One region of the Paenibacillus sp. Pae15 genome, then DNA from elsewhere that is predicted to be linked to it. Evidence: a T-box and tRNA genes for the amino acid it is inferred to sense, from the RefSeq annotation. Region 1 holds a T-box; the other holds one or more tRNA genes.
The links. The T-box of region 1 lies ahead of leuS (leucine--tRNA ligase). A T-box ahead of a tRNA ligase gene usually reads a tRNA of that ligase, here a tRNA-Leu.
Positions count from the first base shown of each region.

Region 2: it has a tRNA-Leu gene. The T-box ahead of leuS (leucine--tRNA ligase) is inferred to sense a tRNA for this amino acid. The anticodon was not compared.

Region 1 is NZ_JALJRM010000003.1:44,037-59,563, forward strand. It holds gene NR121_RS03250 (homocysteine synthase) at 1-476, opposite strand, end outside; gene NR121_RS03255 (ComEA family DNA-binding protein) at 574-1,083, opposite strand; gene comER (late competence protein ComER) at 1,192-2,073, shown strand; gene leuS (leucine--tRNA ligase) at 2,122-4,569, opposite strand; T-box leader at 4,624-4,870, opposite strand; gene NR121_RS03270 (class I SAM-dependent DNA methyltransferase) at 5,178-5,972, opposite strand; gene NR121_RS03275 (CvfB family protein) at 6,048-6,947, opposite strand; gene rsfS (ribosome silencing factor) at 6,944-7,291, opposite strand; gene yqeK (bis(5'-nucleosyl)-tetraphosphatase (symmetrical) YqeK) at 7,322-7,915, opposite strand; gene NR121_RS03290 (nicotinate-nucleotide adenylyltransferase) at 7,905-8,492, opposite strand; gene yhbY (ribosome assembly RNA-binding protein YhbY) at 8,545-8,838, opposite strand; gene NR121_RS03300 (shikimate dehydrogenase) at 8,884-9,753, opposite strand; gene yqeH (ribosome biogenesis GTPase YqeH) at 9,806-10,936, opposite strand; gene NR121_RS03310 (YqeG family HAD IIIA-type phosphatase) at 10,944-11,438, opposite strand; gene NR121_RS03315 (transglutaminase TgpA family protein) at 11,561-13,792, opposite strand; gene NR121_RS03320 (DUF58 domain-containing protein) at 13,789-15,033, opposite strand; gene NR121_RS03325 (AAA family ATPase) at 15,036-15,527, opposite strand, start outside.
Region 2 is NZ_JALJRM010000021.1:6,035-21,561, forward strand. It holds gene NR121_RS17050 (Tex family protein) at 1-2,018, shown strand, start outside; gene cmpA (cortex morphogenetic protein CmpA) at 2,126-2,266, opposite strand; gene NR121_RS17060 (hypothetical protein) at 2,347-2,709, opposite strand; gene NR121_RS17065 (SprT family protein) at 2,859-3,332, shown strand; tRNA gene NR121_RS17070 (tRNA-Asn) at 3,370-3,445, shown strand; tRNA gene NR121_RS17075 (tRNA-Ser) at 3,456-3,543, shown strand; tRNA gene NR121_RS17080 (tRNA-Glu) at 4,513-4,584, shown strand; tRNA gene NR121_RS17085 (tRNA-Leu) at 4,706-4,788, shown strand; gene NR121_RS17090 (DUF2500 domain-containing protein) at 4,913-5,305, opposite strand; tRNA gene NR121_RS17095 (tRNA-Leu) at 5,489-5,571, shown strand; gene NR121_RS17100 (YitT family protein) at 5,717-6,310, shown strand; gene NR121_RS17105 (hypothetical protein) at 6,355-6,627, opposite strand; gene NR121_RS17110 (S-layer homology domain-containing protein) at 6,910-8,310, shown strand; gene NR121_RS17115 (DUF2621 domain-containing protein) at 8,435-8,884, opposite strand; gene NR121_RS17120 (deoxyribonuclease IV) at 9,051-10,178, shown strand; gene purU (formyltetrahydrofolate deformylase) at 10,210-11,103, shown strand; gene nirB (nitrite reductase large subunit NirB) at 11,562-13,997, shown strand; gene nirD (nitrite reductase small subunit NirD) at 14,057-14,386, shown strand; gene tkt (transketolase) at 14,775-15,527, shown strand, end outside.

The DNA of each region.
Region 1 (15,527 bases):
CCGATCGTCTCCGCAAATACCGCCTTCGTGTTCGGCGTAATCGCTTTACGGAAGTTCTCCGGATCGCTCGGATCGACGAAATGTACCTTGATGCCGATCTTGGGCAGAGTGATCGCGAACAGATTATATGTACCGCCGTATAAGCTGGCCGACGACACAATCTCATCTCCCGCTCCGGCAATATTCAGGATCGAGTACGTAATGGCGGCTTGTCCGGATGCCGTTGCCAGAGCGGCAAGTCCGCCCTCCAATGCCGCGACGCGCTTCTCGAACACATCCGTCGTCGGATTCATCAAGCGGGTATAAATATTGCCGAATTCCTTCAATCCAAACAGATTTGCCGCATGATCCGTATCCCGGAACCCGTAGGAAGTCGTCTGGTACAAAGGCACTGCACGAGCCATCGTGGCAGGATCAATCTCTTGTCCAGCATGGACAGCTAATGTTTCCAGCGCGAGCTTGCGTTCTTCAGACATCAAATACGTCCCCCTTAATCATAGCATAAAATGAATAATCGTACCTATTTTCGCATATTTCCCCCCAAAATGAAAGCGTTGTCTATAAAATACTCCGCTATGGCTCTACGGTGACATGAGGCTTGATCTTCTCCAAGGTTTTCGCACCGATTCCTTTGACCTCAAGCAGCTGGTCGGGGGAGCGGAATTTGCCGCCTAACCGCTGACGAAGCTCCAAAATGGCCTGCGCTCTGCTTGGACCGACACCGGGCAGATCATCCAGCTGCTCCGCCGTCGCCGTGTTCAGATTCAGCTTGCCCGACTTCGCAACGGCCTGATCCGCCTCCTCTGCGGCGGATGAACCTTTCCCTTCCAAAGTGGATTTGGGGAGCTCCGGCGCAGGCCCTTGATCTTCCACAGGCTTTGTTTCCGGCGGCTTTCCCTCCTGCTGACCGCCCGGAACCGTCTGCGATGGGGGCTTTTGCTCCGCTTGTTCCAGCAGCAGCCTGCGCATTTCCGCATCGGCGCTAATGAAGCTTGACGCGGGCGGCTCCGCCCATTTAGGATAAATCATCAGCAGTGCCGCGGAAAGACCGACAGCAAGCGCGATCAAAGCGATTCGCATCATCCCGCTCCCCCTTTCGTTGATCCCATCTTCATCACCTCTTTTTATTGGTAAATTGATGCATAAATTCATATCCTCCCTGATATACATGAAGAAACAGGAGGGATCGTCATGCGAGTAGGTTTCATCGGAACAGGCAGCATGGGCAGTATGCTTATTGAAACGTTCATCCGCTCCGGCGCTGTAAACCCGGAGAACGTGGTGGCGACCAACCGGACCATCGCCAAAGCGGAGCTTTTGGCAGCGAACTATCCGGGCTTGCAAGTTGCCCGTTCCAATAAAGAAGCGGCTTCTCAAGCCGATTTGCTGTTTATCTGTGTCAAGCCTCTCGAGTTCAAAGATGTCATTGAGGAGATTCAGGCTTTGTTGACACCCGAACAGATCATCGTTTCGATCACCAGCCCGGTGCTGATCCGGCATCTCGAAGCGCTGTTGCCCTGCAAAATCGCCAAAGTGATTCCGAGCATCACAAATCATGTACTCAGCGGAGCGACACTTTGTATTTATGGGGACCGGATGAAGGCCGAAGATCAGAAACGGCTCGAAAACTTGTTATCCCGCGTAAGCGCTCCGATTCGCATATCCGAGGAACACACCCGAATCTCCTCCGACCTGTCCAGCTGCGGACCTGCCTTCCTCGCCTTCTTCATTCAAAAGTATATTCAGGCAGCCGTCTCGGCCACCGGAATTTCCGAGGAAGAGGCGACGCGGCTCGCCAGCGAAATGACGCTGGGGACGGGCAAGCTGCTGACAGATGGAGGATTTACTCCCGCCGCGCTGCAGCAGCGTGTAGCCGTACCCGGCGGAATTACAGAGGAAGGACTCCGTATAATGGAAAAAGAGCTGTGCAGCGTCTTTTACGACTTGATCCGCACAACTCATGCCAAATACGAAGAAGATTTGGAAAAGGTGGAAGCCCGCTTTTTCGGGACCAAAGCCGATGAAGAACGCGATGCTTTCACGTCTTTTCCTTATGAACCGCCGTGCCCGTAGCCATCCGGGGGGCGGTTGTTTTTTTGATGCTTGCCCGTTTTATCCTTTTTATCCTGCTACAATATTGACCAGCTTGCCTTTGACCACGATGACTTTCCGGACCGTTTTACCCGCCGTGGCATCCTTCACTTTATCCAGATTCACAGCCAGCTCCCGCATAGAAGCTTCATCGGCATCGGCCGCAACCGTCGCGCGCTCGATGATTTTACCGTTCACCTGAACAACGATTTCCACCTCGTTATCTACGGTCCAGGCCTCATCATAGGTCGGCCATGGTTCATAAGTTACGGTATCGTTATGGCCCAGCTTCTCCCATAATTCTTCGGCCAGATGCGGCGCAAGCGGAGAAAGCAACTGCACAAAGTGCTCCATAGCCGCTTTCGGAAGACGATCCGTCTTGTAGGCCTCATTCACGAAGATCATCAGCTGGCTGATCGCCGTGTTAAAGCGCAGCGCCTCAAAATCCTCGGTCACCTTCTTGATGGTACGATGCCAAACCCGTTTGAACGCCTCGCTGCCCTCTTCCTCACTGCTAATTTTCGCGCTTAATTGCCCGTCCTCTTGGATGAACAATCTCCAGATCCGGCTTAAGAAGCGGTAAGCCCCCTCTACGCCGTTGGCGCTCCACGGCTTTGTCGCCTCAAGCGGACCCATGAACATTTCGTACAAGCGCAGGGTATCGGCTCCGAATTCATTGACAATGACATCGGGATTGATGACGTTCCCGCGGGACTTGCTCATTTTCTCATTGTTCTCGCCGAGGATCATCCCTTGATTGACCAGCTTGTGGAACGGTTCCTTCGTATTCACTACGCCGAGATCGTACAGCACCTTGTGCCAGAAGCGCGCGTACAGCAGATGGAGCACAGCATGCTCCGCGCCCCCGATGTACAGATCGACCGGCAGCCACTTGCGCTGCAGCTCCGGAGAGCAAATTTCCTTATCGTTCTTAGGATCGATAAAACGCAGGTAGTACCAGCAGCTGCCCGCCCATTGCGGCATCGTGTTCGTCTCGCGGCGGGCCTTCATGCCGGTCTCCGGATCGATGGTATTGACCCACTCGGTTACGTTCGCCAGCGGCGATTCTCCTGTGCCGGACGGCTTGATTTCGTCGACCTCCGGCAGCAGCAGCGGCAGCTGATCCTCCGGCACGGTTTTCATCGTCCCGTCTTCCAGATGAAGGATCGGAATAGGCTCGCCCCAATAACGCTGGCGGCTGAACAGCCAGTCGCGCAGACGATAGGTCACTTTGCCCTGGCCTTTGCCGTTATCCTCAAGCCACTGAATCATGGCTCCGATGGCCTGTTCGTTGTTGAGCCCGTCCAGGAAGCCGGAGTTCACATGCGGACCGTCGCCGGAATAAGCCTCTTTGGACAGATCCCCGCCCTGCACCACTTCAATTATCGGAAGATCATACTGTTTGGCGAACTCCCAGTCCCGTTGGTCATGTCCCGGCACCGCCATAATGGCTCCCGTTCCGTAGCCCGCCAGTACATAATCGGCGATCCAGATCGGCACCTTGCTGCCGTTCACCGGATTGACGGCATAGGCTCCGGTAAAGACTCCGGTTTTCTCCTTGGCCAAATCCGTACGCTCCAGGTCGCTCTTGCGGGCGGCACGCTCTTGATATTCCTTCACCGCCGAGGCTTGTCCCTCCGTCACGATCCGATTCACCAGCTCGTGCTCCGGCGCCAAAACGCAGTATGTCGCTCCGAACAGCGTATCCGGACGAGTCGTGAACACCTTCAGGCTGTCACCCTCATGCCCGTCGATAGCGAACGTCACTTCCGCTCCTTTGGATTTACCGATCCAGTTGCGCTGCATGTCCTTGATGCTTTCAGACCAATCGAGTTCCTCCAGATCCTCCAGCAGGCGTTCTGCGTACTCGGTAATCTTCAGCACCCACTGACGCATCGGCTTGCGAATGACGGGATGGCCTCCGCGTTCGCTTTTGCCGTCGATCACCTCTTCGTTGGCGAGGACCGTTCCCAGCGCGGGACACCAGTTGACCGGGACCTCGTCGACATAGGCGAGACCTTTTTTATAAAGCTGGATAAAAATCCACTGCGTCCACTTGTAGTAATCGGGATCGGTTGTGCTGAATTCGCGGTCCCAGTCGTACGAGAAGCCGAGCGATTTGATTTGTCTGCGGAAATTATTGATATTCTTGATCGTAATGTCGCGCGGATGCTCCCCTGTATCGAGTGCATGCTGCTCCGCCGGAAGACCGAACGCATCCCACCCCATCGGATGCAGTACGTTGTAGCCGCGCATTCTTTTGTACCGGGACACAATATCGGTGGCCGTGTACCCTTCCGGGTGGCCTACGTGCAGTCCCGCGCCGGAAGGATACGGAAACATATCCAGGGCGTAAAATTTGGGCTTGCTATCGTCGTCCAGCACCTTGAACGTTTTGTTCTCTTCCCAATAGCGCTGCCACTTCGGTTCAATCGCCTGCGGGTTATATCCTTGCTGTTCTTTGACTTCCTGTGCCATGTTGCTTTATGCCTCCTTCGAATAAAAACAAAAAAGCCCTCGCCTCTAGCCTTAGCTAGGGACGAGAGCTTTGCTTCCCGTGGTACCACCCTAGTTGACAGCCGGCATGCTTTGCCCCTGTCCACTCCAGCCCCTTAACGCGGGGAATACGATCCGGCTAGGTCTCGGACCCTTCTTCCGACGATCCTTCCCTTCACCTTCTGGCTCCAGAACGAGTTCGCTGCGACCACAACCGATTCCCACCAACCATCGGCTCTCTGAAATACGGCGTACAGCTACTGCTTTCTGTCATAGCCTTGCAAACGATCCAATTAAATTTCATTATATGTAAAACCGTTCCTGTGTGTCAAGCAGGACGCCATCGAAAGAAATCGCCCTTCCGGCACGATAATCCTCTTTGCCGGGGATTCCAGAAAGACTTTTTGTACATACTGTATAAAAAGTGTGTGCTGGAGGTTGCCGCCGATGCGAGGATTACTGAACGGTTTGATCTTGTCGCTGCCGCTCTGGGGCATGATTTTGAGCGCTGTGCAGCTGATTTTGCGGTTGATCGAAAAATAGTCCGGCTCGTCATCCCCCGCCTGTTTCCTGCCTCGAACAGGGTCAGCCTATTTTACCGCCACAAAAAACACCCTCTGCGTATTTTCCGTAGGTGGCTCCCACGTAAAATCCCCGTAGCAGGCCGTTTCCCGGAAACCGGCTTCACGCAGCTTCTCCCCAAGCCAATCCAGAGAATAAGCACGCTGCAAATGCAGCTCCTCCACCCGATGAAAGCGTTCTGTCACCGCATCGTCGGATCCCGTTTCGAGCATTTCTCCTTCTCTGACGAAAATCGTTAGCGCATGCTCGATCTCACAGCGTCCCGGGTCAAAATCGCATGTCCATATATACGCAATGTCCTCTTCGTTCAGAGTAAAGGGCTGCGATTCGGCATACGATTGCAGCTGATAAGGGGTGTGCATGTCAAACAGAAATACACCGCCCGGCTTCAACCCCGCATAGGCTTGCCGGATCGCCAGCACGACATCCTCTTCCTCCAGCAAATAGTTGAAGCAGTCGCAAAACGAGATGACTGCATCCACAGGACGGTCCAGCTCCCAATCGCGCAAATCCTGCTGCAGCAGCATCAGCCCGCCTCCGGCAGGGAACGGTGAATGCCGCTGCACGCTGTCCGCCTTTTGCTGAGCGACCGCGAGCATATCTTCCGAGAGGTCGATGCCGATCACTTCGAAGCCCTGCTGCGCAAGCGGTATCGCCAAGGCTCCCGTGCCGCAGCCAAGGTCGACGACGGTCCGGGGAACACCATACTTGTCCCAGCATTGTCCGGCAAACCGCATCCATTCCTCATAGGGCATATCCTCCATCAGACGGTCGTAAATATACGAGAACCGCTCATAAGCCACACGGCAAACCTCCTTGTCTTAATGCATCATCAGTATCCTGCCGGCGCAAGAAAAAACCGGCACCTCAGCGCTTCTTCACTGGGTAACCGGCTCTGTCGGATCCTGCTTCAGGTAAGTCCAGCTGCCTTCCTGATAAACCAAGCCTTCTTTCATCAGCTTGCCGATGGCGCGTTTGAATGCCGATTTGCTTATGCCAAAGCGCTGACTGATCAGATCGGCAGGCGTTTCGTCCGAGTAGGGCATGGCCTTGTTCGGCCGTTCATGAAGAAACGCCAGCAGCTTTTCCGCGTCCTCATCCCGCCCGACTTCCTTGCGTTCGCGCATCGTACAGTTCACGTTCCCATCCTCGCGCACGAATGTCACGCGAACCTTGACCTGCTCGCCTAACCGCAGCAGTCTTGTCCGTTCGGAGGAATGGATGAAGCCGATGACTCCGAAGCCGACCACGCCTCCGTCACAGACGACGAACGTACCCATCTGCAGGGGCTTGTACACCCTTGCTTCCACCCATTGGCCTCGCCAAGTGGCCGGAGCATCGAAACACAGCTTTTTCAAATGCTCTTCCCCCGCTGTTTTAGCCACGAGCCGGCCCTGACGGTCGTGCGTCAGCACGACAAAGACCTTGTCACCCACCTTTGGACGAAGCTCCTTAAGCTCAGGAAGCTCCTTAAACGGCAGCAGCAAGTGCCGCCCCAGCCCCATCTCAAGAAAGCATCCAAAGCGCGGATGAATATCTGCGACCTCGAGCAGCGCCACCTCGCCAAGCCGAATCAGAGGCTTTCGCATCGTTGCCGCCAGCCGGTCCTGCGTATCGTGAAACAGGAACACGTCTACTTGATCCCCGGGCTTCACTTCCCCGGCCGTTTCGCTGTAATGCAGAAGCACGTCCTGCGTCCCGTCGGTCAAAAAATAGCCGTTGGGCGGCACTTCCCTTGCCACTTCCAACCGCCGGATCGTACCGGCTTCAAGTCTCATACCCGCTCGACCACTTTCGCGTCGGACCAAAGACGCTCGATGTTATAATATTCTCTGTCATCGCGATGGAAAACATGAACGACCACATCGCCAAGATCGATGAGCACCCAGCGCGCCGTATCCATCCCTTCCAATCCGCGAATCCGCACCCCTTTTTCCTCCGCTTTCTTGCGGATTTCCGCAGCAATCGCCTGTACTTGTGTCTCGGAATTCCCGTGGCAAATGATAAAATAATCCGCAATCAGCGATATTCCGGACAGATTCAGGGTAACGATGTTAATTGCCTTTTTGTCTTCGGCCGCCTCGACCGCAAGCGTCATAAGCTCCTCCGGTTGTACCGTCATCTAGTTTCCTCCCTTAACTATACAAATGTTTCAGCTCTTCTGTACCATTCCGCCGTCCTGCTGCTCCAGCTCTACAATCAAACCATTGCGAGCGGCCAGCGTCAGCGGATATATCCGTTTTCCTTTATCCAGCAAAAACCTTATCGTTCCGTCAAATCCGGCAAGCAGCGCCTTCTCTAAACTATATTCGGCGATTTCGCGAATATTATGCACGCCTGGAAAGTCCCGCCCGGGCTCCATGTAATCGGCAAGGCAAACCACCTTGTCCAGCAGGGTCATCTGACCCCGCCCCGAGGTATGGTAGCGAATCGCATCCAGCACCTCTTCATCCTCCACGCCGTACCGTTCACGAGCCAGCCAGGCGCCCGCATGCGCATGCCAAAGCTCCTTGTCATATTCCAGAAGATCAAGAGGCAAACCGTTCTCCCGAATAATCCGCGCTTGCTCGTCCACCCGCCAATATTTGCACACATCGTGGAGAATAGCCGCCAGATCCGCTTTGACAGGATCCGCTCCGAACCGCTCCGCCAGCCTGACAGCCGTTTCCATCACGCCCAGCGTATGCACCCAGCGCTTCTCCGGCATTTGCGAACGGACCGATTCCATCAGGTCTTCACGCTTCATAAAGACGATTCACCTCGATATAGTCATTTACCCGGTCGGGCACCATATAACGCACCGACCGGCCCTCCGCGCGCCGCTGTCTGATCCCCGTAGAGGATAGCTCAATTTGCGGCATAGAGGCTAAACGAACAGCCTTCCTGATCGGGGCAGGCAGTGCATCGCAGCCGGTTTCATACCCCGGGCGGCGCAATCCGACAAAGGTCACATGCTTGATCAGCTCGTCGATTCTGTACCATTTGGGCAAATACTGCACCATATCCGCTCCAATGATGTAATAGAACTCATGTTCAGGGTACCGGGAACGGAGCATGAGTACGGTCTCGATGCTGTAGGATATGCCGCCTTTGCGCAGTTCGACATCCGATGGCTTGAAAGCCGGGTGGTCTTCTACGGCAAGGCACACCATCTGCCATCGCTGCTCCGGAGAAGCTCCGGGAACCTGTTCCTTATGCGGCGGCATGGACGTTGGCATAAACCAAACCTCATCCAGCTCCAGCTCCTCGTAAACGCTCTGGGCTGCGATCAAATGGCCGATATGAACGGGATCGAAGGTTCCTCCCATCAGGCCGATTTTCATCCGGCTCCCCCTCTTTGCATTATCCATCCCGGCTTCGCTTGAAGCTTAAAGCTTATACCGGAAGCTCGATCTTTTTTTGTTCTTTGGATTCTTTATACAGCACAATGGTTTTTCCAATGACCTGCACAAGCTCTGCACCCGCGCCGTCCGAGAGCTCCGCCCCCACCTCTTTAGGATCCTCCAGGCAGTTGTTGAGTACCGAGACCTTGATCAATTCCCGCACCTCCAGCGCCTCGCTGATATGGCGGATCAAATGATCGTTCACTCCTCCTTTGCCGACCTGAAATATCGGGTTCAAATGGTGCGCCAGCGAGCGCAGATACCTCTTTTGTTTACCTGTTAACATGCCAGTCCTTCTACCTCTATTCTATGGATGAATTCCATGATTGACTTAAGTTTGCCGCTCTTCAAAAGACTGCAGCACCGCTTCCCGCATGGCTGCAACCGGAGCCGGGAGACCGGTCCAGTATTCAAACGCATAGGCGCCTTGATAAATAAACATGCCCAAGCCGCTGTGAACGGTCGCTCCGCGAAGATCCCGGGCTTCTCTTAAAAAACGGGTAACCAGGGGATTATACACCAAATCGCTGACCACCGTTCCCGGCTTGATCAGCTCTACGTCCATAGGCACCCCGTCCACATTCGGATGCATGCCGAGCAGCGTATTGTTCACAATCAGCCCCGCCTCGCCAGCCAGCTTGCCTGCCTCGTCCAGTCCGTGACCGGATACGCTTCCGAACCCGCTCATGGAAGCCGCAAGCTCCAACGCTTTCTCCTTCGTCCGGTTGGCAATCCAGATATGCTCCACGCCTTCCTTGACCAATGCGTAACCGACGCCGCGTGCGGCGCCCCCCGCTCCGATCATCAGCACCTTGCGGCCTTTCAAATCGATGCCCGTTTCTTCTTTGAGCGAACGGATGTAACCGATGCCGTCGGTATTATATCCGATCAGCTTGCCGCCTTCGTTTACAATCGTATTGACGGCGCCGATGACGCGGGCTGCTTCATCGATCTCGTCCAAATACGACATCACCTCCACTTTGTGCGGAATCGTGACGTTGACCCCCCGGAACTGAAGCGCCCGAATCCCTGCGACCGCGTCCTTCAAGGTTCCCGGCAAAATGTGAAACGCCCCGTAAGCCGCATTGAGCCCTGTTTCTTCAAATGCCCTGTTCAACATGATCGGAGATTTCGAATGCCGGATCGGATCCCCAAAAACGCCGTACAACATCGTATGACTATCCAGCTTGTGCTTGCTCATCGTTTCCCGTTCCTCCCATTGGCTGCCATTGCAAACAATCTGAAGCAAAAGTTTAAATGAGCGGCTCCCTGACGGCAACCTTTACGCCCTTAGGCACGTGAATAACCAGATCCGCTCCGGCCTCGCCGTTCACTTTTACCCAACCGATTCCGGAAATGGACACATCCAGATTCGAACCCTTCGGAATGCGTACCGGATGCTTTACCCACTTCGGCAGCTTGTCCAGCTCCTCCCTGGCAGGCGGTGACAGAAGCCCGCCCTTGTGCTCCTCGTACAGCTCATCCGCACGCTCCAGCTTGGTCCGGTGAGCCTGAAGCGCATTGGATATATAGAAAGTAAAGGACTGCCGGGCTCCCTGTACAAAATCAAACCGCGCAAACCCGCCCAGGAAAATCGTCTGCCGCTCGTTTAGCTGAAACACCAAAGGCTTGACCGGCTTGTCCGGCATCAGCTTCGCCAGATCTTTCTTGCTCACAAGCTCCGTCAGCCGGTGTTGATAGACAATGCCGGGCGTGTCGATGATGGATGCGCCGTCCTCAAGCGGAATCCGGACAAGATCCAGCGTCGTGCCCGGGTATTGCGAAGTCGTCAGCTCCGCGTCCAGGTCGCTGTAATCCCGGATCAGCCGGTTAATCAGCGTCGACTTGCCTACATTCGTTGCGCCGACCACATAAATATCACGGCCGCGGCGGTGTTTATCCAACGCTTCAATGACCCGTTCGAAGCCCATGTTTTTCTTTGCGGAGCACAGCACGACCTCGGCAACCTTCAGTCCCGCTTCTTTCGCCTGGCGCTGCACCCAGTTTAAGATCCGGTTATAGTTCGTCGCCTTGGGCAACAAATCGATTTTGTTGACTACAAGCACAATCGGGTTATTTCCGACGAAGCGCGGAAGTCCCGAAATCATGCTGCCCTCGAAATCGAACAAATCGACAATATTGATAACAAGCGACTGCGTCGAGCCTACATGCGTAAGCAGGCGAAGAAAATCATCCTGATTTAAAGTAATACTGGAAGCTTCGTTGTAATGCTTTATGCGGAAGCACCGTTGGCAAATGACCGGCGTTCGCGTCAGCGCCTGCTCCGGCACATAGCCGAGCTTCTCGGCGTCTTGGGTTTGGAGCGCCACGCCGCAGCCTGTACAGTGTAACGCATCTTCTCTCATTTGTTTTTGATCCGTCATGGATTCCCTACCTTTTCATGATCGTTAAAGCCGCTTTCTCGATTCGGCGGTTTACCTTCGTAAAAAACCCTTCGTCGCCCAGCGAAATCGGAACCACCAGAATGGTATACAAGCCCATCCGGTTGCCCCCCAGCACATCCGTCAGCATTTGATCGCCGATCACAACGACCTCTTCCGCCCTTAAATTCATCATCTGCAGCGCTTTTCGAAAGGATGCGCTCGAGGGCTTTTTGGCCCGGTAAATAAAAGGCAGAGATAACGGCTCCGCGAACTTGGTCACCCTCGTCCGCTGGTTGTTGGAGACGACGACCACCTGAAAGCCCACGTGCGCCACTACCTTGAGCCAATCGATCAGCTCCGGCGTAGCCAGCGGCGCCTTGGCCCCTACCAGCGTATTGTCCAAATCCGTAATGATGCCCCGATACCCCTGCTCCCATAATTCGTCGAGTTTTATTTCATAAATCGAATTCACTTGTTTGCGTGGAATCAGCTTTTTCAGCAAAGCGTTCACCTCGAAAGACATTAGGCTGTATACGTCAAACTATACCATAATACTCCTTTTTGTTGCAAAAAGGAATACCCTCAAAGGCCGGCAGCCCGAAGCCGTCCAGCCTTTGATTCAAGCTACATCTGAGAACGAAGCTTTTCTACGATTTGCGTCGTTTGACGCCAATCCTCTTCGGTAATTTCCGCATTCCCGTATTTCGCTTTTTCAAAAACAGAAAGCACGGCATCCAGCTCCGATTTCATCCATCCGCTTTGCTTCGTCCAGCGCTGCATCGCTTCCCGGAGCGTTTCGTATTCCTCGCGCACGTAGCCGTTGCGTCGGAAAATACGGAGCAGCCGCTCACACTCCACAATGACTTTCTGCTTCATCAGCGAAGCTCTGCGCCTGCGCTCCCGCTCTCTCCACAGCTCGATGAGCTGAAATTTCCAAACCAGAAAAGCGGCAAGCAGTGCAGCCGCAGCAAGGATGCCTCCTGTGGCGACATGATGCGGCCCGACGACGGGCGTATTTTCTTCCGTCTCGGTTACGATGGGACCCGGAGCTTCGGAAACGTCGACTGCAGGATTGGCCTCCGCCGTCGCCGTTGGCAGAGCGAATCCGGCGGTCGGCTCAAACGGAATCCAGCCATAGCCGTTGAAGTAGACCTCCACCCAGGAGTGGGCATCCGAGTTCCGTACGGTATACACTCCGCCGGCATCGGTATTGGCCGAAACCTCGTCCGGGAACATGCCGAACAATTCCCCGTTCATTTCCGCCGCACCGGAAGCATAGCCCTTCACCCAACGGGCCGGCAGGCCCACAGAACGGGCCATCACCACCATGGCAGTGGAATAATAGTCGCAATACCCCTCCCGGATTTCAAACAAGAAGCGGTCGACGAAGTCGCGGCTGCGGCCCTTGGACAAGTCGGGTCTGTTCGTATAAGGAAAATTCAACTGGAGATACTGCTCGATTCTCTTGGCTTTATCGTACGGATTCGCAGCCTCTCTGGTAATCTCGGCTGCCAGCGTGCGCACACGTTCGGGCAAATGGTCCGGCAGCTGCAAAAACTCATTCATCCCCTGCCGTACCGGTTCCATCGGCAGTGCGCGCAAAGCCGCCTCGTCGACTACCGGCATGTGGGACACCACCGTATACGTCTTCGGATAAGGCTGATGCTCGCCGTATCTCAGCTCCGACTGCCGGGCGGACCATTGCAGCGCTTCAAATCCGCTCTTCGCTCCGTTAATGCCGGTTACTTTTTGCACGGCATAGGCGCCAAAGAAAACGGGATACCGCTCATCTGTGAGCATGGTCACCGTTTGCGTCACCTCAACGGTTTTCCGATTTCCCGCCGGATACCTCGGATCGGCAGGAACGGGAGCGTCCGGGCGCACGTTATTCCAGGCTCCCCGGCGTTCGCCGTCGCTTTCCTCCCAGCCTCTCCCGGTGTAAAGCGAACGGGTTTCACCGCGCCAATAGGCCCTGTGCGTCGTTTCTACGGTCATGACCGGCGTGTAGTCAAATTGGAACCCTGCGCCGAGATTAGAGTCGTTGCGGCTGTAACCGGAAGAAGAATCCGTCGCGTCCACAACAGCAGATACCTGGATTCCCTTGCCGGTTGTAAAATTCATCGGCTCCCCTTTGAAATTGCGCCATGCCGTATAAGGATCCGTTAGCGTCGGACCTACCTCCGGCATCAGCGCCCCGATAAATATGGTCAGGGATACGAGTGAAACGACCGGAATCGCAATCGATGCCGGGTAGTCGGCCAGCTTCCGCCAAGCCGACGAATCCTTGCGCCGAAGCTGCATAAAGTGACATAAAATCAGCAGGAACAGCCCGCAAGCGACGGCGACAGCCACCTGCGGCCATAAATAAATGGCCGAAAACGAATCGCGGATACACATCGCCAGAACCGTCAGAACCAGCAGAATATAAATCCGCCACTTTGCTTCCACCCACCAGATCGTGGTCAAATAAGCGACCCAGGCGCCAAGGGCGAACCATAAGTAAGGCGTAAGATCGTACAGGTTCAAAAACAGCTGGGAAGATAAAAAGCTGGAGAACGGCATGGGCTCGATCACCTCGTACCGTTCGAGCACCTGGATATTGATAACAATAATGGCACCGAGCTCCAACGCGCCGCGAAGAAGCCAATGGATAAGCGGAACATGCTCCATTATAAAAATGACGAGCAGCGTCAGCTGAACGATAACAACCGTCTCCTGCAGCCACAGGCCGTCTTCTTTGGAGAACCAGATCGTAAACTGAAGCAAAAACAAGCCGCACAACAGCACCGTAACCCGATGCGGCCAATCGTGAAACAACAAGCGCTTCCACCAGGCAAGCGGTTTTTCGTTCATCATCTCCCACCTCCCAACTGGAAAGGCAGCTCCGACAAATGCTGCACCGCATAACAAACGATGCCGCGGGACTTGAGCTGCTTGACCCAAGCTTCCCTGCGGGCGGCATCCGGGTTGACCCACAGATGGCAGGGTTTCATTTGCTGCTGCTTGAGCCAGACAAGCAGCTCAAGCATGCCATCCCCCGAAACCGGACTGATCAGCTTAATGAAGCTGCCCGGCGCAAGCATATGGATTTTCTCCATCAGCACCTGCCGCGCGCCGTATACTCCGTCCGCCTCCACATCAATGAGATGCTGCATTACGGCATGGTACTGCGCCTGCCCCGGTCTCGGTTCAAAATACTTATCGTCCGCCCCGCAGGAAATAAGCCCAAGAGCCAGGCCGCGATGAGCGCCGTACTGGAACATCGAGGCGGCCGCCGAAACCGCCAGCTCGAACGGATCGGGATCCTGATAAGACCGCAGACTGCGGTCCAGAAACAAATAGGTCTTGGGAAGCGATTCCCGCTCAAACTCCTTCGATTTCCAGGTTCCGGTCTTGGCGGTCGCATTCCAGTGAATCCGCGAGAGCCGGTCTCCGTAAATGTATTCGCGGACACCGTTAATTTGTGTGGTTTCCCGCGCGGCACGTGTCGTCGAGGATTGGTGATTGGTTCCTTTAACCATCTGATGAAACTGCTGCCATTCCCGTATGGGCACGGTTTGCGGAAGAACAGAGATGCTTTGAGGCAGCTCAAGCTCTCCCTTATGCTCGAACAACCCAAACACGTCCTCGGTTACGCATTCCGTGGTCCCGAACACATAGTGCCCGCGGCGCATCGCCGGCGTTTTGTACTCCCATTGCGCGCGTCTTTTCCAATCGGGCACAACCGTCGCCTCAAACGTCAGCTCCCGGCCGCTTTTATGAACTAATCGATCCTTGACGAACAAGTAAGGCATCGGCCAAAATCCCGGGATTTGCAGCTGGATTGTCACTTCAAGGGTGCTGCCGGCTTCGATCGTCGTTCCGAATTCGTTGTGCTTCAGCGTCCGGATTCCTTTCGTGCGCTTGATCCCGCTCCACTGGCCGAGCAGCAAATAAACGCTGAGTATAAATATGACAACAAACAGCATCAAGGCCAGCTTTCCGCCCTGAAACAGCAAAAATCCCAGGCTGCCCAACAAAACCGAGAGCACGGCCCAGAGCTTGCGGCTGGACCCCGAGCGTCCCGCCAGCTTAAAAGCGAAAGAAGGTCTCAGCATATTCACTTCTCCAAACGTACCGGCACTTTCACCTGTTGAAACACCGATTGCAGCACCGACGATACGGTGACCCCTTCCATCCGTGCTTCCGCCTGCAGGATCATCCGGTGTCCAAGCACATAAGGCGCCAAAAATTTAATATCGTCCGGAAGGACGTAATCTCTTTGCTGAAGCAAAGCGAAGGCTTTGACCGCCTGCACCAGCGCCAGCGTCGCACGCGGGCTCGCTCCCAGATAGATGGACGGATGTTCGCGGGTCAGCCGGATAACGGATACCAGGTACCTTGCCACCGCTTCATCCAGATGAACCTGCTTCACTTGCTCTTGAATGGCCAAAATCTGCTCCACTTCCGCAACAGGCTCCAGAGCATCCAACGGGTGGGATATGCTTTGGGATACGATCATTTTCGTTTCCGTTTCCGCATCGGGATAGCCGAGACTGAATTTCATCATGAAACGGTCCAACTGGGCCTCCGGCAAAACATAAGTACCCTC
Region 2 (15,527 bases), on a different contig from region 1:
GAGAGCTCGATGAAAATCAACTGCGTGACATTGAGGAGCGGCTGACGTATCTTCGCAATCTGGAGGACCGGAAGCTGGAGGTTGTCCGTTTGATCGACGAGCAGGGAAAGCTGACCGACGAGCTGCGGACTGCCATTGAACAGTCGGTGAAGCTGCAGGAGGTTGAAGATCTGTATCGGCCTTACCGTCAAAAACGCAAGACGCGGGCAAGCGTGGCCAAGGAGAAGGGCCTGGAACCGCTGGCGGAGTGGATTTTGGCTCAGCCCAAGCAGGGCGAGCTGCTGTCGGAAGCGGCGGGCTATATTAGTGAGGAGAAGGGCGTGCAGACGGCTGAGGAAGCCGTTCAGGGCGCTATGGATATCATTGCCGAGCAAATCGCGGATGACGCGAAAATCCGGGCTTGGGTACGCCGCTACACGTTTGAGCAGGGTGTGCTTCGTACGGAAGCGAAAGACGCTCAGCAGGAGTCCGTCTATGAGATGTACTACAGCTATCAGGAGCCGGTTCGCAAACTGCCGCCTCACCGTATTCTGGCGGTAAACCGCGGGGAGCGGGAGGAAGTGCTGAAGGTGACGCTGGATGTGCCTGTGGAGCGTATCCATGAATATATAGCGAAGCAAATCATCCAAGGACCTTCTGTGGTTCAGGATACGCTGCAGGCCGTCATTGAGGATGCGTATAAAAGGCTGATATCCTCATCGATTGAGCGGGAAGTGCGTAACGAGATGACGGAGAAAGCGGAGGAAAAAGCGATCGAGGTGTTCGCGGAGAACCTGCGCAACCTGCTTCTGCAGCCGCCGGTTAAAGGCAAGGTGGTGCTCGGCGTGGACCCCGCTTACCGGACAGGCTGTAAGCTTGCGGTAGTGGACGATACGGGCAAATTGCTCGAAATCGCCGTTACTTATCCGACACCTCCAAACAATAAGGTGGCGGAAGCGAAGGTCATCTTCGGGCGGCTGATCGACAAGTACGGTGTAGAATTGATCGTTATCGGCAACGGAACGGCTTCCCGTGAAACGGAGCAGTTCGTAGCCGAACTGATTGGCGAACTGAAGGGACGGAAGCTGCAGTATTTGATTGTCAGCGAGGCTGGGGCGAGCGTGTACTCGGCGTCGAAGCTGGCGCAGACGGAGTTCCCTGATCTGGACGTGGCGGAACGCAGTGCGATTTCGATTGCCCGGAGGGTCCAGGATCCGTTGGCGGAGCTTGTCAAAATCGAGCCGAAAGCGATCGGCGTTGGGCAGTACCAGCACGACGTTACGCAAAAAAGGCTTGATGAAAGCCTGACCTTCGTTGTCGAGTCCGTGGTGAACCATGTGGGAGTAGATGTGAATACGGCATCCCCGGCGCTGCTGTCCTATGTGTCGGGTGTGAACAGTACACTGGCCAAAAACATCGTGAAATACCGCGATGAGAACGGGAAATTCGAGAGCCGGAAGCAGCTGCAGAAGGTGCCGCGGCTTGGGGCGAAGGCATTCGAGCAGTGCGCGGGCTTTCTGCGTATCCCGGATGGCGCTAATCCGCTGGATAATACGCCGATCCATCCCGAGTCGTACGAGGTGGTGGATAAGCTGTTCCGCGAGCTGAAGCTGGAGCTGTCGCAGCTTGGCACCGCCGAACTGAAAGAAATTCTCGGCAGGCTGGAACCCGAGGAGTTGGCCTTAAAGCTGGATGTCGGGGTACCGACGCTTCGCGACATTCTCGATTCTCTGCAGCGGCCGGGACGCGACCCGCGGGAGGAGCTTCCTGCTCCGATTTTCCGCACCGATGTGCTGCAGATCGAGGATTTGGCTCCGGGCATGGAACTGAAGGGGACCGTCCGTAACGTGATCGATTTCGGCGCGTTCGTCGATATCGGAATTAAGAACGACGGGCTTGTTCACATTTCCCAGATGAGCGATTCCTTCGTAAAGCATCCGATGGATGTCGTTTCCGTAGGCGATGTAGTGACGGTGTGGGTGCTTAACGTGGATGTGAAAAAAGGCCGCGTCGGTTTGACGATGAAAAAGCCTTCTTAAGCAAATAATAGAGCATAGGCCGGAGGCAAGGGGCTTCGCTTGGTTGACATGGCGAGGCGAGTCCCTTTCGACTGGCATATGCTCTATTCGCATTGGTGTGGAGATGTTCAATGAAGCTGGGATTCCGTATAATGCGCGTCTTGTCTGCGTGTCCGGTAAAAGAACCAGCAATCGTTAAGTAAACGGATTTGCCGGTGGTTTTTGTTGTAAAAGGCGCGCATCAGTTGGTTGCATAGCCACTGTGGCAAGCCGATCAGCCCCTTCCCGTCATGCTTCGTACATCTTTAGCATATGGTGAAAGGGACCGTGGGGTGCAGGTCCTTATGAATTACGCAAGTTCTTCTTCCTCTTCGTACCACTGCTCAAGCTGTGCTTGAAGGGCGCGAATTTCCGTAAGAAGGGAAATGAGAGGGTACTCTTTTTCCTGTTCCCTAAGGGTGGAGAAGGCTTTCTCGAGTGCATTGATGTAATCCAGGCCGTGCTGCAGCTTGTATGCCGGATGGACGATCTCAAGCTGTTCGAATTCCGCAATAAATACCGGCAAGGCCGGTTTGGACGGGATGGTCAGCTTATCCAGCTCCTTGTGAAGTCTTTGATTGAGTGCGGCCAATTGGTACATATGCGTTGCCGGCATTTCGACAAATTCCAATTGATCGTTATGTTGAAGTAAAGCGTATTTCATTTTGGGCATTGGAAGGCGGCTCCTCTCATAAGATCAAACGTTAATTCGTGCGCAAGAATGATTTTCATGATTCCTACTTGACAGTTTAGCCTAACCTGCGGTTACAATTCAAGTGATGAAACTTGAGCTAGAAAACGAATAAAGGATGGGAAAAATCAATGGATGACCGGCAGCTTCAGCTGTGGGTGGAGCAAATATCATTGACGTCGTTTGGGCTGCCTTTTGAGCATCAGGCTCGATTTAACCGGCGGCTGCGTTCTACAGGGGGACGGTATTTTACCCGTACGCATGACATTGAAATCAGTTGGCTTCAGTACGAGCAATTTGGTGCCTCCGATGTGGAAAAAATCATTAAGCATGAGCTGTGCCATTACCATCTGCATATTCGGGGCAAAGGTTATCAGCATCGGGACAGTGACTTCAAGCAACTGCTCGCCAAAGTGGGCGGAACTCGATATTGCAGATCACTGCCTCAATCGCTGCGGCGCAAGGAGCCATACCGGTACAAGCTCGTATGTGTGAGCTGCAAGGCGGAGTATTTGCGTAAAAGGAAGGCAGACCCGCGCAAATACGTTTGTGGACATTGCAAAGGGAAATTGAGATTGCTCACAATTGAAATGGCACATGCTTGACTTGGAGCAGCAATCATGATAAATTAAAAATTGTTCTTCCCCGATAGCTCAGTCGGTAGAGCACTCGACTGTTAATCGAGTTGTCACAGGTTCGAGTCCTGTTCGGGGAGCCATTCTTATCTTGGAGAGATACCCAAGTGGCTCAAGGGGACCCTCTGCTAAGGGGTTAGACTGCGTAAGTGGTGCGAGGGTTCGAATCCCTCTCTCTCCGTATATATAGCAAAATAAACCGCCGGAAGGCGGTTTTTGCTATATATGGGAATATGAGAGGGTTCCAACCCGAGAAGAGGGGGCGGCGGAGCAGCGTAGGGAACGCTGCAGAGTCTCGCGGTCTCGTATTTCCAACGGTGAAACCGATCATTAAAATCCATACATTCAATAACCGAAAGGCCAATTCAGTTTGGGAATCCTTTTGAAGTTCATGCCTTAACAATTCGACAATAAAGGTCAGCGGCGGAAAAATGGAGCTAATGATCGTGAGCATTTTCATAATTTCGTTCATCCGATCCGATTAAAAGGCCTGTCAGCGATTCTCTATATATGTCGAGCGGGTCGATTACCCGGGAAATATGATCATCGATGTCGATGACATAAGCTTCTGCTTTCTTGCATAGAAGGTAAGTTTTTGATGTCTTATGGCGTCGAGAAGCGATTTTTCTCCACAAGATGACTCGCCGGAGTTGAACGTTTGAAATGGAAAATTTCATGCGATACGAGAACATAAGGATTGTGGCAAGTGTTCTGCTTCGTACACCTTTGGTAATATTTCTCGACAATGGCAAAAAACGTCAATACAATGTTCCTTATGGCGGTTCATTTTGAGACGCTATTTCAGCATGATGCGGACCTCCACCACCAAGGGCAGCAGTGAAACGGCTTTTCCAGGAATACTCGACCTGCGCCGGAACCGGGTCGGAGATATGTATTCAGTTGCTATCGTCTTGATCCGGAACGCGAATGTCTTGTTCGGTCATTCGGTCGGCGGTTCATCGGTAATTCAGCAGATAACTGGCACCTCATTAAAAGGCTTTATTTTTCCCTGACTGGCATAACGGAATTTCCGTTCCCAAAGCTTGCTTTTGTTCCCGAAAAACTGTCGAAAAAACATCTTGTCAACCTCGAAACATTCCGCTATAATAACTCTTGTCGCTTAAAAGGCAGTCGATTTTCATTATGGCATGGCCCGTTGGTCAAGGGGTTAAGACACCTCCCTTTCACGGAGGTAACAGGGGTTCGAATCCCCTACGGGTCATATTAAAGGGGATTTGAACCCCTGAGGGTTCGTCGGAGGATAAGCTTCGCTAGCATCGGCTTCGCAGTCTCGGAGCGCAGCGAGGAGTATCCCCTGCGGGTCGTTATAATCATTTTAACCTGCGGTTGTGGTGGAATGGCAGACACGCTATCTTGAGGGGGTAGTGAGCGTACGCTCGTGGAGGTTCGAGTCCTCTCAACCGCATTCAATAAGCCTGGTGATCCCAATAGGATCATCAGGCTTATTTTCTGTCGAATGTGGTAAGAGAGAGACGCTCTGGAGGCAAACGCTTGGATGGCGTCTCATCTTTTCCGACGTTGGAGCAGCCTCAATAAATGGATTGCTGCCGGGATCTCTCAAATTCCAGGAAGCGGGTGCCTTGATAGGAAAGCTGCCCCTGATCGCCTTCCGCCAACAGACCGTAATCGCCGGGGCGAACATGGAATTCGCGTCGTTCTCCCTGATCAAATTCAAACGTGACATAATATGAAGTATGGGCTGAAGTATGTTCGCCCCCGCTGACTCTTGTCCGTTTGGAAACGACAAAAGCCGGCTTGGTGATTCGTTCGCTGGCGTTATTGCTCATCCAGGTGTAAACCCCCCGGCCCAATATAAACAAAGCAGCCCCCACAATGAGCGTCGTAATAAGAGTAAACATCATTGAAAAAACAGGCGGCGGACCACCAAAAGAACCGCTAAACGGATCGCCAAAAGAGATCATTCCGTCCACTCCCCATATGGAAATTTGTTCATACGGTTTAAACGTATTTCCGTGCCGGGATGTTTCATGGTTTAAATTTTTAAACCGTTAAAAAGAAATATAGTAAAAAACATTCGGGTATGAAGTGCTGTCAAACGAGCGGGCTTTACTCTTGCTGGAGAACAAGATATAATTATATTATGCGCGGTTGTGGTGGAATGGCAGACACGCTATCTTGAGGGGGTAGTGGGCGTACGCCCGTGGAGGTTCGAGTCCTCTCAACCGCATTTTGGCTTAAATCCGGAAACCCTTGGTATTCAAGGGTTTTTTCTTTTGCGCTTTATCTCTTCGTTAAGAGTAAATAGGGATTAATGCACATTTTTGATGTGTTCAGCATATAAATCAGACATGCCTTAATGGGAGCTGGTTGGGTTGCTGTACCATAAAATCGTTGCAATCATAACGGGAAGCTTGCTAATCGCGATGGGTGTGAATTGTTTTTTGATGCCGTTTAAAGTTTTGGACGGCGGGATTATCGGCATAGCTCTCATTATTAATTATTTGTTCGAATTCAAAGTGGGACTTGTAGTCATCCTGTGCAGCATACCCATCTTTACATTGGCATGGATTTATTACCGGGAGTTGGTCTACAACAGTTTGCATGGCATGCTGCTTTCCTCCTATCTGATTGATATCTTGGAACCGTTCCATTATTATTTTCTCTATTATGTAAATTTGACGCCGGTCAGCAGCAGCGTAATCGGAGGCTTGATTATCGGCGCGGGAATCGGAATCATGCTGCGATATGATACCAGTACCGGGGGAACGGATTTGCTGGCTCAATTTCTTTCGAAGTATGTTACGTTTAATGTAGGGATCATCATTTTTATTCTGGATGCGGTCATTATCAGTTTGGGAGGCCTGCTGATCTCGGCGGAGACATTGGTGCTGTCTGTGATTACGATTACGGTTGGAGGCGTGACGACAACGCTCTGTACGCTTAAATCCGCTGGACGGACGCATTGAAAATGACAAAAACCTCCTTCTCGGGAGGGCTCCTTATGAGTAAGCTATAGGCGCAGCAGGGCCTGCCGTTCGGCTTGAGGACGGCATAATTTGCAGACACCGACCACTCTGCCGCGGCCGGAATAAAAGGTCAGTTCCTTTGGAGGGACTTTCTTTTTACAGTAAGAGCAGCTTTGCTTGGACAGAGGTCGTTTGCTTCGGCCAGAATGGATGTGCTGCGGGCGATTTCGTTTCTTCCTTAAGACGAGCCGGACGGCGGCGGCAGCAATCATAAGAATAAGCCCATACAGGAGTATCTTTTCTTGATCACCGAACATGATGTCCCTCCCTCGTTTTTGAACCGATGATGAATATGGCCTTACTACACCAATATTTCGTCAAACGGGCGTTGATTCCTTTTTTTCGGGTGGACTGTCTATTAACGGAGCATTGAATGCAGCGGCCGCCGGGGATGCCTTGAAACAAGCAATCGGTATTGCTCTCCTCGAAAAGGGAAGAATCTACAGGTCGTGCATTCCGGGACGAATTCAAGGTTTGCTGTAACAAAATATGCCCCTCCTACCGATAAAAAAGGAAAGAGATGGGAGGTATTGCGACTCATGAGAAATGCTAGCAGCCCGATGTGGCGCAAACTCGTGCTTCTGGTGTCATTCACTCTTTTGCTGTCGTTATTGCCGGTTCGGGCATTCAGTGCGGACACCGGCTTCCGGGACGTCGATCCGCAGCGCTACGCCTGGGCGATCAACGCCATACGGTTGATGACCGACAAGCAAGTATTAACCGGTTATCCCGACGGCCTGTTTCGTCCGGATCAAACGGTCAGCAAAGCGGAATGGACGGTGATGGTCCATCGTTTGTTTAATAAGTACCGTCCCAACCAGTATGCGGTGGGGATGGAGAAAATCAGCTATTTTACGGACGTGCCTCCGCTTCACTGGGCACATCGGCCGATTATGGATATGTATAACGCGTCCTTTCGCATCGGCGGATACGGCGTGAGCCGAACCGGGGATTTGGCCTTCCGGCCTGATCAAGCGTTGAACCGGCTTCAGCTGGCGCAGATGCTTTACGCATTCTTCGATCAGCGGCTGATGGACCGCAGGCTGAGTGAAAACGATGTGTGTGCCGTTATGATGGAGTTTAAGGATGTCCCTGTCAGGCTGTTTACGGATCCTGAGGAATATGCTGCCGCCAAGGCGGACGGAAGATACGAAGCGGGAGGGTTGATGGATATTGAAAGCAGCAATGTATATCCATCGCTCTTTATGGGCAACCATTCCAGCAACTGCAAGTTTGGAGACGATCCGCTCTCGAACGTGCAATCTACAGCGCTCGTCAGTCTGAAGGCCAACGGCATCATGACGCCGAACGACGATGGATACTTCCGGCCGAAGGATAGAGTGACACGCGCGGAAGCTGTGACTATTCTTAACCGGATTTACAGCTACCTTAAAAACAACAGCCTGCTCTCGGACTATACGTCTGTCGAGCTTGATGCATCCGGCTCCGGCGGTGGTTCTGCGGGAACAGGCGGAGGAGCGCCATCATCAGGCGGGGGTTCCTTCAATAACAATCCAGGCAGCAGTATCATCGTTCCGCCAAATTCGGGCGGCTCTGCCGGCGGGAATCATCAGAATCCGGAATGGTCGGATAAATCGGTGATTCGTGTAACGGATTATTTTAACGATCAGGGTGTCATTGTGAAAAATGTGAAGCTGTTCGGTGAGATCGAGACGGCGGTGCAGCCGAATGGGAAGAGATTTTTGACCATCGATATGAAATCGCAGGAGAAGGTGGATCTGTACGTTATTCTGGACGGTCGTGTGGGCTTCGTCAAGCAGGAGGAACTGCCGCTTACTCTGCCTTTGGACGGCATTGGGATGGTGGGTCTCCGTTCGCAGAAGCGGGATATGAAATCGCCGCGGACAACGGAGTATCAAACCACATTGAGCGTGGCCCTGTACGACGAGGATCCGGGAAACGGCAAAAAGCGGAAATAGACCGCCGTATGGGAGACCTCCGTTCCCTTTGAGGGACGGGGGTCTTTTTGTTGAACTCTGTCTATAACAGGGGTTCACGCAGCAAAAATCCCTCCCGGCGTATCGGAGAGGGATATCCAAGCTGCTACTGAAGCAGATGCTTATAAGCGGTATAGTCGATTTGCTTTTTGTCGAGAAAGGAGGTCAGACTCTTGTAATCGCGTTTTGGCGTTGCGAGAATGTAACCCTTGATGCAATGATCCTTTGTGATTTCAGTGGCGTTGTCCTCCAGGGCCACTTGTCCGATCCGGGCGGCGATGGAATGCCTGGCGATGTCACGGAAAGGCTTGGGGACCGGTTCAACGAGCATTTCAAGGAAGGCTTTGGATTCCTCCGTCCATAGATGCCGGGATGATTCGACATAATGATTTTGCCAGTCGAGCTTGGATTTGCCGTCATTTCCCATCGGAAGCACCTTCAAAAATTTGCGGAACATAAAATAGCCGCCGATCGACATAAAGAACAGCAGCACGAACACCCAAAACAGGATAAACCACATAAATCCCGAGGGCGGGACGGAACTGGATAAAAGCATCGTACATTTCACCTCGCTTCCATTATACCGTAAATCCGGGCTTCAGGAAAACGGCAGATTGGAGCAGGAGCGCCTTTTGGTTAGAGAAACATTTCCTATTCTAGATTTCCGGACGCAATCCTAGTAAAATAGAGAGATGTGATGTGAAAAGGAGTGAATTCCGGTCATGGTTAAAATTGGATCACACGTATCGTTTTCAGATAAAGGGCTGCTGAATGCTGCGAAAGAAGCTGTTTCGTACGGCTCCGGCACGTTTATGATTTATACGGGGGCGCCGCAAAATACGCGCCGCAAGCCGATTGAATCGCAGTATATCGAAGAAGGCAAAGAGCTGATGGACAAGCATGGCATCGATGAAATTATCGTACATGCTCCCTATATCATTAACCTGGGATCGTATAAAGAGGACACATTCGAGCTGGCGGTACGTTTTCTTCAGGAAGAAATTCGCCGTACGGATTATATAGGCGTAAAGCAGATTGTACTGCATCCGGGCGCTTACACGGACAAGGATGCCGAGTTCGGTATTGCGCGCATCGCTCAAGGCTTGAATGAGGTGCTGGCAGGCGTGAAGGATACGGATGTAAAAATTGCGCTGGAGACGATGGCTGGCAAGGGGACGGAAATCGGCCGCAGTTTCGAAGAACTGGCGCAGATTATCGAGAAGGTGGATGACAACGGCCGTCTGTCAGTGTGCTTTGATACGTGCCACGTGAATGATGCGGGTTACGATATCGTGAACGATCTGGATGGCGTGCTGGAGGAGTTTGATCGTGTGATCGGTCTGGACCGTATTGCGGTGGTTCATCTGAACGACAGCAAAAATCCGATTGGAGCGGGGAAAGACCGCCATGCCACTGTTGGCTCGGGCTGGATCGGTTTCGATGCGATGAACGGCGTGGTTCACCACGAGAAGCTGAAGCATCTGCCGTTTATACTGGAGACTCCGTGGATCGGTAAGCAGGATAGCTACCAGCGTCCGATGTATGAGGCGGAGATTGCTCTGTTGGGGGGCACCGTGAAAGAGCGGTTCGGCGAAGAGTTCCTCTCGGATGTAGAGCGATTGGCGCACTTTTTCTCGAAGCAGGAGCTGAATCCGAGAACGTATGTGCTTCAGACGTGGGAAGTTCTCAAGACGGATGCCAAAGCCAAAAAAGCGGATGGCCGCGAGCCGATGGAGCGACTTTATGACATGGTTGTTGCAGAAGGCTTGTTCCCCGAATTAACCGAAGAACAGATTAATCACCGTTTGACTGCGTGGTTTGCCGGTGAGCATTTGTTTGCCGCCGTATAATGGTCAGTTTAATGAAGGAGTAGAAAATGTAATGGTTCCAAAAATCACCCCTAAGAGAACAAGTACAGATTTACAAAATCGTGCCCGCATGCTGGTATCCTGTCCGGACAGGCCGGGTATCGTGGCCGCGGTTTCGCGGTTTTTATACGAGCATGGCGCCAATATCGTTCAATCCGATCAATATACGATGGATCCGGAGGGAGGCTTATTCTTTATCCGGATCGAATTCGATCTCGACAATCTGGATGCACGGATCGAACGGCTCAAAGCCGATTTCGACAACGTGGCGAAGGAATTTGAGATGGACTGGAGGATGACACGCGCAAGCCGCAGGAAGCGCCTCGCCATCTTCGTATCCAAGGAAGACCACTGCCTGCTGGAGCTGCTCTGGCACTGGCAGTCGGGGGATCTCGATGCGGACATTGCGATGGTCATCAGTAATCATGACCACATGCGGGAGCTTGTTGAGCCGCTCGGCATACCTTATCATTATATTCCCGTAACACCGGATACGAAGGCTGAAGCGGAGAAGCGTCAGCTTGAGCTGGTGGCCGGGAAGGTGGATGTGGTCATCCTGGCCCGCTACATGCAGATTATCTCGCCGAAGTTTATAGAGCATTTTCCGAACCGGATTATCAACATCCACCATTCGTTCCTTCCGGCTTTCATCGGCGGCAAGCCGTACGCTCAGGCATATAACCGCGGCGTAAAAATCATTGGAGCTACGGCGCATTACGTCACGGAGGAGCTGGATGGCGGGCCGATCATCGAGCAGGACGTGCAGCGGGTAAGCCACCGCGACAATGTGGATGACCTGAAGCGCATCGGGCGCCATATCGAAAGAACGGTGTTGGCGCGGGCCGTCGGTTGGCACGTGGAGGATCGCGTCATTGTGCATCAAAATAAAACGGTAGTGTTCAGTTAAAAAAACGTGAAAGGGTCAGGAGGCCCGGATGCGGTTGAATCATGAAGGTCGACACGTCTTCTTTGAAGTAAAGAAGCGGGTCGGCCTTATTTTTGTACTATGAAAGATGTTTATGGAGACTAGGGATATTGAAGTAACCTATCAGCTTTGATTTATATGTAATATAATATAACATAAAATTGAAGTTTATATATTCATTTGAAGGGAAATTTTTATAAAAAACGAACAATAAAATAAATTAAATCATTTAATATTCGGTTTTTTAAAAATAAATGCATAAAAAATCAATAAATTTCAGAAGAATATATTGTATGATACGGATTTATCGTGTATATTGGTTTTACATAAGTAAATGTAAATAAACATTACACAAAATAGGATTTCCGGATGAAAATATTCAATAATTTCTTAAATATAACGTTTTGTGTAATGAATTTTAGGATGAGGAGTGGAGAGGCATGAAACGGAAGCTGGTGCTGGTTGGCAATGGGATGGCGGGCGTACGGTGTGTAGAGCATATTTTAAAGCTGGCCCCTCAGATGTTCGATATTACGATTTTCGGGGCGGAGCCATATCCGAATTACAATCGGATTTTACTTTCGTCGGTGCTTGCCGGGGATTCCGGATTGAAGGACATCGTCCTGAACGACTGGGACTGGTATCGGGACAACAACATTACGTTCCATGCAGGGCATACCGTGACGAAGATCGATACGGCCAACCAGAAGGTTGTTTCCGATAAAGGCGTGACCGCAGCTTATGATGAGCTGATCCTGGCAACAGGCTCGCTGCCGTTCATGCTTCCGATTCCCGGGGCGGACAAGGAAGGGGTTATCGCTTTCCGGGATATCAAGGACTGCGAAACGATGATGGAGACGGCCAAGCAATATAAGAAAGCGGTCGTCATCGGCGGAGGTCTGCTCGGACTGGAAGCGGCGCGCGGACTGCTCAATCTGAATATGGAGGTATCGGTTGTCCATATTAACCATTATTTGATGGAGCGCCAGTTGGATGAAACGGCTTCGAGAATGCTGCAGGCCGAGCTGGAGCGTCAGGGCATGAAGTTTCTTTTGGAGAAGCAGACGGAACAAATCGTGGGCAAGAAGAGGGTAACCGGGGTCAAGTTCAAGGACGGCGGCTTTGAGGAAGCCGACCTCGTCGTGATGGCGGTTGGGATACGGCCGAACGTTGCGCTTGCCAAGGAAAGCGGGATTGAGCTGAATCGCGGCATCGTGGTAAACGATTACCTGCAAACCAGCGTCCCGAATATCTATGCGGTCGGGGAGTGCGCTGAGCACCGAGGCGTTGCTTACGGACTTGTAGCCCCGTTGTATGAACAGGGGGATGTGCTTGCCAAGAAGCTGTGCGGCCTTGAGTGCGAAGGGTACCGGGGATCGGTCACGTCCACCAAGCTCAAGGTGTCGGGCGTTGACGTCTTCTCCGGCGGTCAATATAACGAAGAGCCGGGAACGCGCGCCATTAGGATTCAAGATGAAATTGACGGCATTTACAAAAAGATTTTGATCCGGGATGGGAAAGTGGTCGGCGCCGTGATGTTTGGCGATACAAGCGACAGCTCCCGCATCTTCCAACTGATACGAACGGGGGAAGATATCAGCGGCCGGGAGAAGGAAATCGTGCTGGGCGAAGACTTTGGCAGCAGGAACGGTAACGGCGGGACGGCGGTCGGGGCGATGAGCGATAACGAGATCGTATGCGGATGCAACGGCGTGACCAAAGGAACCATAGTGAAAGCCATTCAAGAAAAGCGACTCACTTCGGTTGAGGAGATCAAGGCTTGTACGAATGCCTCGCGATCCTGCGGGGGATGTAAACCGCTCGTCGCCCAGGTACTGAACTGTACGCTGGGGGAGGATGCCGTCACCGCGGCCAAAGAGGGAATCTGCGGCTGTACGACATTGGACCGGGACGAGGTGGTAGCGGCTATTCGCTCGATGCATTTGACGACGAGCAAAGAGGTTATGCATGTGCTCGAATGGTCGAATCCGGAGGGCTGCTCCAAATGCCGTCCTGCGCTGAACTATTATCTCGGCATGGTTTGGCCTGTAGAGCACGCAGAAGAGCGGGAGTCGCGCTTTGTTAATGAACGGAATCACGCCAACATTCAGAAGGACGGCACTTACTCCGTCATACCGAGAATTTATGGCGGGGTGACTTCTCCCAAGGAATTGAAAAAAATCGCCGAAGTGGCGGAAAAATATGACGTGCCGATGGTCAAAATTACAGGCGGTCAGCGTATTGATCTGCTCGGCGTGAAGAAAGAAGATCTGCCGGGGATGTGGGAAGAGCTCGATATGCCGTCCGGCTATGGTTACGGCAAAGCTCTCCGTACAGTGAAAACTTGTGTCGGTTCGACCTTCTGCCGGTTCGGAACACAGGATTCGATCTCCATGGGTATTGAGCTGGAGCGGCGTTTTGAGCGGTTGAACACACCGGCCAAGGTGAAAATGGCCGTATCCGGATGTCCGCGCAACTGTGCGGAAGCGACAATCAAGGACTTCGGCGTTGTGGCCATCGACGGCGGCTGGGAGCTGTATATTGGCGGCAACGGCGGCGTCAAGGTCAGGGCGTCCGACTTGATGTGGAAGGTCAGGACAAAAGAGGAGGTGCTCGAATACTCGGCTGCATTCTTGCAGTATTACCGGGAGAACGCCAAATGGAACGAACGGACGAGCGAATGGGTACAGCGTGTCGGCCTGGACGTGATTCGGCAGGCTTTGGATACCGAGGAGAAGCGAAAGGCGCTTGTGGCGCGTATCGACGAGACGCTGAAGCTGATGAAGGACCCTTGGAAGGAAATCATTGAGACGCCCGAGCTGCGCGCCATGTTTGAATCGCTTCCGGCGAAGGATGCCGCCGCCGCGGCGGAATAAGAGGGAACCGGACGGGCGCCCGGATTGGGTCGACATTATTTTGAACGAGGTGAGCGCTGATGGAGCGTATTATGGTAGCCCGGGTATCGGATATCCCGGCGCTGCGGTCCAGAACGGTAAAGGTAGCCGGTACGGAGATTGCCGTCTTCAAGCTTTCGAGCGGGGAATTGCACGCCATCGAAAACCGCTGCCCCCATAAGAACGGGAAGCTGTCGGAAGGAATCGTTTGCGATCATCACGTTTTTTGTCCCCTGCACGACTGGAAGATCAATATGAAGGACGGTTTGGTGCAGGCTCCCGATGAAGGCTGTGTGATGACGTTTCCGGTTGAAGTGGATGCGGAAGGGAAAGTGTTTCTGCTGTTGAACAAAGACAGTCTGTCTGCGTAGCAACATATGCGGCAAAAGAAAGACGGTGCTGGCTATGGCTCAGTACCGTCTTGTTTATTTTCCTGCTGCAGCTTGCGCAGAGACCATGCGCCGCAGCGGGCGAGCAGCACAGAATACAAGAAGTGGCTGGCAAGCCACCAGGCCAGCGCCGCTGTGTCAGTGAACAACAATTTTGCAGTAGATTATTTGGTAGAATAGAAGTGTACGGGTTATGGAAAACTCATGCGGAGAATGGTACAATAGGGCAAGTACTTGAAGTGGCCGGAGAATGATGCACACGTGAACAGCTTACGCTGCATAAGGGTAGCTTGCTGTTTGTAATGAAGGCGATTCACGGCTTGACACACTGTTGCGATACAAGACAAAGAGTAGAAGTGGGAGGATAATAATGACGGTAACAAACAAATCGATTGAGCAACTTTCCGTGGATACCATCCGCACCCTTTCCATCGATGCGGTAGAGAAGGCGAAGTCCGGACATCCCGGCATGCCTATGGGAGCCGCGCCGATGGGATATGAGCTGTTCGCCAAGCTGATGAAGCATTATCCGGATCAGCCGAATTGGATCAACCGCGACCGGTTTGTGCTGTCGGCCGGACATGGTTCCATGCTGCTGTACAGCTTGCTGCATCTCTGCGGATATGATTTGCCGATGGAAGAGCTAAAGAATTTCCGGCAATGGGGCAGCAAAACGCCGGGTCACCCGGAAGTGGGCCACACGGTTGGCGTCGATGCGACTACAGGCCCGCTTGGACAAGGTTTCGGTATGGCGGTAGGTATGGCCATGGCGGAAGCTCATTTGTCTGCCGTATATAATCGTGATCAATACCGTGTGATCGACCATTATACTTATGTCATTTGCGGTGACGGCGACCTGATGGAAGGGATCTCTTCGGAGTCCGCATCGCTTGCCGGTCATCTGAAGCTTGGCAAATTGATCGTACTTTACGATTCTAACGATATCTCGCTGGACGGCGAGCTCAATCTGTCCTTCTCCGAGAATGTGGCCAAGCGCTTTGAAGGCTACGGCTGGCAGGTGCTTCGCGTAGAGGACGGCAACGATCTGCAGGCGATTCACAATGCGGTGCTGGAAGCGCAGGCCGATTATCGTCCGACCTTGATCGAGGTGAAGACGGTTATC